One region of the Oceanobacillus sp. FSL K6-0118 genome, then DNA from elsewhere that is predicted to be linked to it. Evidence: riboswitches for the same ligand, from Rfam matches in the RefSeq annotation. Region 1 holds a riboswitch; the other holds the start of a gene.
The links. A riboswitch is a leader RNA that binds a small molecule or an ion and turns the genes downstream of it on or off. The one in region 1 is predicted to bind preQ1.
Positions count from the first base shown of each region.

Region 2: it holds a riboswitch for preQ1, as region 1 does, so the genes downstream of both, queD (6-carboxytetrahydropterin synthase QueD) here and MHI02_RS02560 (QueT transporter family protein) in region 1, are expected to answer to the same signal.

Region 1 is NZ_JBBOVR010000001.1:498,679-502,974, reverse strand. Features, by position in the region: gene MHI02_RS02575 (ABC transporter permease) at 1-405, shown strand, start outside; gene MHI02_RS02570 (MarR family winged helix-turn-helix transcriptional regulator) at 544-978, shown strand; PreQ1 riboswitch class I at 1,361-1,405, shown strand; gene MHI02_RS02560 (QueT transporter family protein) at 1,412-1,897, shown strand; gene MHI02_RS02555 (DUF3891 family protein) at 2,041-2,808, shown strand; gene MHI02_RS02550 (mechanosensitive ion channel family protein) at 2,839-3,933, opposite strand; gene yfkAB (radical SAM/CxCxxxxC motif protein YfkAB) at 4,044-4,296, opposite strand, start outside.
Region 2 is NZ_JBBOVR010000001.1:881,606-885,901, reverse strand. Features, by position in the region: gene MHI02_RS04645 (hypothetical protein) at 143-400, opposite strand; gene MHI02_RS04640 (hypothetical protein) at 460-1,236, opposite strand; gene queE (7-carboxy-7-deazaguanine synthase QueE) at 1,335-2,063, opposite strand; gene queD (6-carboxytetrahydropterin synthase QueD) at 2,057-2,491, opposite strand; PreQ1 riboswitch class I at 2,727-2,773, opposite strand; gene MHI02_RS04625 (DUF3923 family protein) at 3,005-3,232, opposite strand; gene MHI02_RS04620 (hypothetical protein) at 3,340-3,522, opposite strand; gene MHI02_RS04615 (DUF3021 domain-containing protein) at 3,980-4,296, opposite strand, start outside.

The sequences.
Region 1 (4,296 bases):
CCGATAAGCGGAATGGTCGTTGGAAATTCGATGGTTCTTGCCATTTTATTCCTTAATCGGTTTACTGCTGAAGTAGAAGCGCGGCAAGATGAAACAGAGCTCATCTTATCCTTAGGTGGGACACCGAAACAAGCAATCCATACTCCCTTAGTTACTTCTATTAAAGCTAGTACGATTCCTACTATTGAAAGCCAAAAAACAATCGGCCTAGTCCAATTACCTGGAATGATGAGTGGACAAATCATTGCAGGGGCAGATCCAGTACAAGCTGTCCAATTCCAACTACTTGTCCTATTTTTACTATTAACAACCGCAATCGTCACAAGCATATTCCTAGGGTTCTTATCCTATCCAGCTCTTTTCAATGATAAAATGCAAATGATGAAAATTAGAGATAAAAAATAATTAGAGCGTGAATCTAATTTTAGATTCACGCTCTATTGCGTTTTATTGACAGATGTCTCTCTATTTTGTATATTATACTTAATTAAAAATTTCTTAATTAAGTATACAGGTATTAATAATATTAAAGGAGAATTTATTATGTCAGAGAATTTATCGCTAAAGGCTTTTGTTGTCTTGCTAAAGGCTAATAAGACGTTGGCAGAATTAATTAAAAAGGATATAAGTAGTCATGGAATGCGGACATCTGATTTCACTGTATTAGAAGCATTATATCATAAGGGGCAACAGACTATTAAACAAATTACACAATCCGTATTGATTAATACTGGTTCCATTACTTATGTTATCGATAAATTAGAAAAAAAAGGACTACTAGAAAGAACTCCATGCAAAGATGACCGCCGTGTAGTTTATATTCAATTAACAGATCAAGGAATTAAACTAATGGAAGAAATCTTCCCGCTTCATCAACAAGTCATCGAAAACGTGTTTGAAGGTGTTACAGATGAAGAAAAGAAAATAGTAATAGATGTATTAAAGCGCGTCGGCAAGAAAAGTGAACAACTAAAATAAACAGGGAAAGACGATGAGATATATTTTCCAAAAAGGGTCAGATACTTCTAAAACTCTATTACTCCTTCATGGTATAGGTAGAACAGAATAAGACCTATTGATTGTCGATAAAGAATACTTCCATCAGTGGGATCCTCTTTCATCCTCCACTGATGGTTAGTCGCACTGATATCTTAAACATGAGTACTGATATCCCAAGCACGAGTACTTATCGGACCTATACAGGCAGTCAATCTCCCAAATACCTTGTTTGTTTCCCCAGAAGCTTGAACCGGAAGTCTTACTGCCCGTTTAGGCTGGAAAAAAACTAATACTTAAAGATTACTAATATTTCCATTGTGAATGATTATAAATTTTGCTATGATATATTCTATTGTATTAAAAATCCGTGGTTCGAAAGCCTCCCACGTAAAAAAACTAAGGAGAGATGGAAATGAATATAAAAACGTTAACTGCAAATGGCGTTTTGGCTGCAATGTATATAGCTGTATCAGCACTTATACAACCATTTGGCTTTACGAATGTCCAATTTCGTGTACCTGAGATGTTTAATCATCTCGTCGTATTTAATAAGAAGTTCTTTTTCGGTATTATATTTGGTGTATTTTTAACCAATCTATTTTTCTCACCAATGCGACTGTATGATATTGTATTTGGTGTCGCGCATTCGGCAATATCTTTAGGACTTATTATTCTACTTTCTAAATACACGAAAAACACGCTACTTTTACTAGCAGCCAATGCAATCATTTTCAGTTTTAACATGTTCATTGTCGCATTAGAATTATACTTAGCATTGGGATTACCTTTCCTATTTTCTTGGGTAACTACAGCCATTGGAGAAATCGTTGTTTTGGCTATTGGTATTCCAATTATGTATACTTTAAATAAACAAGTACATTTTGATAAAATCATATAAAGAAGATTTCCGTCATTGGGAGTCTTACTACCCGTTTAGATAGGATAAAGGGATATACCATAATAAAAACTTCACGATTAACTTACTAATTCGTGAAGTTTTTTTATATACTTACATAATATTTATACAAGGAGGCGCTAGTTATGATTGTTAGAGAAGAAACAGATCATTTTATAATGATTGAGCAAGACAACCATGCCATTGTATCTGGTGAATTAATAAAGTATTGGAAAAAAGAACTATTATTAAGTAACACTCTTATGGATTCGGTTGTAACAGCAATCACACTTCATGACTATGGTTGGAAGTACTTTGATAAGCAACCAGTATGGAATGATCATCTAAAAGCACCGTATGATTTTACGAGTTACCCCTTAGCTCCGAAGACCATCATTTATACACACGGAATAAATGAAGTTGAAAAAATAGATACGTATGCAGCCTTATTATGTAGTATGCATTATACAAACTTTATTACCCAAGAATCTTCTCCATTTGCGGATACCTTTGTAGCACAAGAAAGAAAGAGACAACAGGAAATCATTCACTCGATGAAAGATTTTGATGAGAACTTATTTGACTTCCATTATGAATTACTAAAGTTTACAGATAGTCTCTCCCTGTTCTTTTGTATAAATAAACCCGGTGTTAAAAAGGAGGAATTCCATTTCTTTTATAAAAACGGAATTCCAGTACCCTCTATTGATAAAGGGAATAGCCAGATTCTTTGGCCGGAATGGAAGGCGGACAATACGATTTATATGGATCCATTTCCATTTGAAACCGAGCTAACTATAAAAATTAAGCAGAAGAAAGTGGCTAAGGATTTAATTACGAAACATGGCATAGTAAAAAGCTATGAGAACACACCATGCGAAATATTAGATTTGAAACTATTATCTAAAGAGTAAAGAAGGAGTCCCCATGAACTCCTTCTTTACTTAAGACTCTTGTCTAACTTGCAATAGATGCTCTGAATCATCGGACGAATCGTTCTCTATATATAGTTTTCTTGTAGGGTAAGCAAATTCCGCTCCTTCTTCTCTTACAATATCAAGAATTTGGTAATTTATTTCCTCTTTCACTTTTAAATACTCTCCCCAGACTGTTGTCTTCGTAAAGAAATACAAAAGAATGTCCAAACTACTTTCCTTATACTCATCAAACCTTACAAATATGGTTTCTTGATGAATATCTGGGTGATTTTTTAATAGATTTTCGATTCGTTGTATAATGGATTCCATTTTTTCTCTTGATGTTTCATAATCTAACGAAAGATTAAAAGTAATTCGGCGTTTATTCATTTTACTCCAGTTTGTGATTGACTCATTTGCTAATTGATTATTAGGAACAGAAACCAACGCATCTGCAAAAGTTCGTATTTTTGTACTACGGAAGGAAATATCTTCTACTGTTCCCTCTACACTCGGTGTCAATATCCAATCCCCAATCGTAAAAGGCTTCTCAGAAATAATAACAATTCCACCAAGGAAATTAGCTAAAGCATCTTTAGCAGCTAAAGAGATGGCAAGTCCACCTAAGCCAAGCCCAGCTATAAGTCCTTCAATACTATAACCAAATTGCTGAAGGATAATTGTAGCGGCAATCGCGACAATAATAAACTGTAATGTTCTAGATAATAATGGTATTAATATCTCATCTATGTTAATATCTGTTTTTTCATTAATTTTCCTAAATAAATTGGATGACGATGAGGATAAACTAACTAATCCCCAAGTGACAAGAACTATGAATGCCGCACTAATAAATTTATTTAAGACACTTCCATGGATATACGGATAGTACGAAATAGCAAAATAAAAACCTAACAACGTAAAAAACCATTCCATAGGTTTTTGAAATGCAAGGAATATATTAGACAAAGCATTAATCTTCGTCTTTCTTACAATTCTCATGACGATTCTAAAAACATACTTCGTGAATAATTTCCTGAATAAAATAAATAACAGGAAGATACCTATAGCTATTCCTAATTCCATTAAATGACTATATGATATAAAGTGCTCCCAAGTCATATATGTTTATTACCTCCTAGGATTAATAGCAATATCATAACATATACCCCCGGATTCCGTCATAAGGAAAATAACCTATAGGATCTTCTTAGAAATTATTCTCACTTCTTCTATGATCGGCTTATCTTTGCTTCCCTCTTTGTAAAATCAACGTCTTTATAGTAGGCATTTTTAACTAAAATGTTAGGGCCCAAACATTTTACTGCGGGACAATGGCAATTTAAACTTTTTGCCGTTTTTGTTCCCATCCATCTTTTATAAGCTTCTGGTAAGGTTGTATTTTGTATATTACCTAAGGATGGTTCATCATCTCCAAAATCCGTAACAATGATCTCACCCGTAAAAATATTTACGTTCAACCTT
Region 2 (4,296 bases), 380 kb from region 1:
CTAAAAAAGAATAATCCTGATATAAAATTAGAAAACCTAACCAATAAATTACCTTTCCAAATGTGGTATATTTCTTCGTCATGTTTAATCCCATCCCATTTCATTTCAATTAAATAAAATCAACATTTTATAATTGAACTAGTCATTTTTCAGAAACCGGCATATATTTTGTAAAATAAGCACCTAAAATTAGCAAAATCATAGAAATAGACCAATTCAATATTCCCATAAAGTTAAACCAATAGGCTAAAAGGTTTGTAATACCAATAATATAAAAACAAATTGGAGTTAAAGCACTTTTTATCCCTGTTATACCAGCCCTTTTTCTTTTTCGGACCACAAGAATTATGGAAAAAATCAGTACTAGTATTAGTATTATAGATAAAATAATCGGTATCATTTTATTTCCCCTTTTCCTATTTTCTATAGACATCAAATAGATCGGCAATAAGTTGAAAGTCACTTAGCCCAATCAGGCACTGTCTCCCCTTCCTTCCACCACCTCACCCGAAATTGTCCTTGTTCCCCATTAATAGCTTGAACAACAATATATTTTGTTGCTGTTTTTTTAAAATCCACGCTTGATACATCGTCATTTTCTTCATTCATTCCTGCATAATCGCCATTTTCATCATAAAGAGACATGCCATAGCTATTTCCATTTTTAAAATGATGTTCTACGTCAAAGTAAATTCGTTCACCTTGTTCTCCATGAATAGGTATCAAGTGCTCCCCATTAAAATATTCGTATTCCACCTCTACAAATGTATCTCCTGTCACTTCATTCCACCCGACTTTACTTGTATGATCCATAGGAATCATCACCAAACAAACAAGCGGTATAACAATTACAATCCAGCTATACCACTTTAAAGGCTTTAACTTTTCTTTACCAAATAAAAAGAGAAGAGAGAAAAAGCCACCAATTGTTCCAGCGATTAACGCGTATTCTATTGGCATCAAAACCAAGAAAAGGGGATATCCAATCAAAAAATAAAGCAAAATTTGTTTACCTGTAAAATTGGGTATGAATTTCCCAATAACATCTATGAAAATGGAACTAATTATTCCGTAGCCAAAAAATAAAGCCCAAATCGCCGGTATTGTAATCAGTTCATGGAATTCAAAAAAATTAAATCCACTACTGCTAATTATGACGATAAAAAAGATTGATATTGAAAAGCTCGCCCCTATAATCCTTTCTAATAAGCGATTCTTAATAAAATGTTTTCCCAAATATGTTCAACTCCAATAAAAGAATCTCACCGAACACATTCCTTTAGACAAAATGCTTGAACCCACTACTTTGGAAGAGTAAGGTTAAAGTTTTTATATCAAACACCACGTTTATTTCCCCATAAATAGGTGTGAAGTTGCGGCAATACCCGAACATCGTTCAATTCTGAACTATTCATTACAAGATCAACCAATCGTTCGTATTTTTCAAGCAGATAGGCTAACAACTTCTCCTGTTCTCCCGTTTCTAAATCATCATTACCCACTTGCAAAAACAATTTTACATCAGGATACCTTTTGTGTATGTTGATGGCATATTGCAAATCTTTTTTCCCAAAGACGACTACCTTTAAACTGAAATCCCCCTGTTGTTTTTCCTTTAATGAACGGATGATAAAATCCAATGTTTCAAAATTTGTAGTCATTCCAGAGCTTGGCGGCTTAGGCGAAATCGTTAGATCATCTATCTTTGTAAACCATTCCTGCCATCTGCTACCTTGTGTTTCCAATGCAACCTTCACCTGATTTTCATGAAGTAAATCTACCAATGCATTCAATTGAGCCAATAATCCTGGATTTCCTCCAGAGATGGTAACATGTTGAAATCGTCCGCCTCCCTTTTCATATAATGCTTCCACTATTTCCTGCGGTTCCATCATTTGAATCGATTCCTTTTCTGAACCGTCCCAGGTGAATTTCGAATCACACCAGGAACAGGAATAATCACAGCCGGCCGTTCTGACAAACATTGTTTTTTGGCCAATGACCATTCCCTCCCCTTGAATAGTTGGGCCAAATATTTCAAGTACAGGTATTTTTCTCATAATGTTTTCTCCTTTGGTCGGTAAATACAATAGCTCGTAGGCGTTTCCCTTAAATATACCTGAACACAAGTTGGCTTATTCTGTAGGGTGTTTAGGTATTCCTGAATGATTTCATAGATAGTCCGGGCAACCACTTCTGTTGTCGGAAAGTATTCAGCGTCTTGGTCGGAGAATTTGGTGTCTTCATTCATCACATGATGATCAAATCTCTTGTGAATTAAGTCTTTTATTTTTTTAAAATTAACTAAAAAACCTGTGTGATCAAGTTCGTTTCCAGCAATGGTGATATTGGTAAAATAGGTGTGCCCATGCATATTTTGACATTTCCCAGCATCCTCATGTGGTACATAATGAGCTGCAGCAAATTGAAAATCTTTATTTAGTTCATATGCATAGGGATGTTCTGTAACCGGATAAATCTGTTGCATCATGAATCATCACTCCTTCGTTTATTTTGTATCTTTGGGAGCTTGTATCCATCCAATAAAGAAAAGCGTAAGCGCCCGTTTAGCGACGTACGGACTGGACTGAGCCGTAGGAGATAAAGGAAACACGACGAACGGAGTGAGTCGATGTTGACTTATCGTACGGAGGTGAGGGAAGTCTCGCTAGTCGCTGGGCGCTGGAGCTAGACAAAAAAGACAACACTAAAGAAGGTGCTGTCCTAGCTCCTTAGTTTTTTATAGAGGGATGGAATTTCGAACCTCTCCTGCCAATACGCAGATTCTATTATTCACTTACAATATTACTTTACCATATCTTTTGTTTTAGATTAAAGAATATATGTCAACATAAAAAATGAATATAAACGTTTCCAAAAGAAGAGAACATAATACGGGTAAAAAGCTGAAGACTACTTGTTCTTCCTTTATTAAACTTGCTTTCATAGAAAAAATGCTTCAGTTATTGAAGAAAACTGCCCTATATAATAACATCGTATTTGTTTATTTACTACTGCTAATTCTCAAATTAACAATTAGCCACACACCTTGAATAATCGTTGGTATTATAAACGCAATCAATAAGACTATAAATGCCAATAATTTAAGCTCAGGTGTTTGAGTAACCCCAGCACCATCGACCTCTCTTAACCAAATAATAGCTAATCCAATTACAAAAATGATAATCCAAAATATGTTACCAATCCACCAGAAATACCATCGTTTTTTCACCTTATTTCTCTCTCCATTCTCCAACCGAAATAAATTTCATTTAACTATACTGCCAATTACTAAAAAATCATCGCCACTTTTTTGAAATAACGTACCCGGAAACAGAACTAAAACAGCAAGCTTTGAAAAAGTGTAATGGTTATAACTAATGCAGATAAAGATCCAGCAGACAGTAATGTTATCATTTTTCGCCAGTTTATCTTTTTTGAAGGTTTTACAGCCTCTCGAGAAACCGTAATCCATATAGCCATAGATGCTATAACTAAGATGAAAATAACTTCTTTAGACACATTTGACACCTCCATCATTTACAATAATCACATAACCTTATGTACGGATTAGAAAAATAAAAGTTTCATTAAGGAATGACCTTTTTAATTGAACAATTTGACACTTATTTTTTAGGCATAGTGTATATCACAGATACACCACTGTTTTCTTCAATCTTCGTAAAAATTTCATGAAAAGTTTCTATTGCTCTTTCAATTAATTCGTACCTTTCCAAAATTTCACTACAGTAACCACCCATCAGAATCACTATTACTTGCACCACAATCTAACTCTTTCTCCACCCTCTTCTTTCCACTCTAGATACCAGACTTTAAAGCAGGTGTTTCAAACTTTTTTAACATAGGGAAAAGAATTTCATCAGTTCAATAACTAATGAATAGAGTCATATGCCAAAAATATGCTGTTGAAAAAGCTACTCATTTATTGAATTTACCCAATATAGTATATGGATTCTACTCACTTGAATATATCATTTTTCTTCTTCAAACTAGCGTTCAACGATGCTTCCACCTTTTTGTAATATAGATAATACCCCATCCAAAAAACAGCATAAACAAATATAAAAACCAGAAAACTTATTAAAATTGCTGCTAAGCTAAATGGAATCCAGTCAGCAATAAACAAGGCGATTGTAAAGTAAACAGCTATCGACAAGCAGAAATGAATAGCGGTTTTTTTCAGGTAACTCCAGCCATTATCCTCAAACAAAAACGAGGCCAATCCAAAATAAATACCAAGAATAAAAGAACAGAGCATATAAATCCATATTTGTG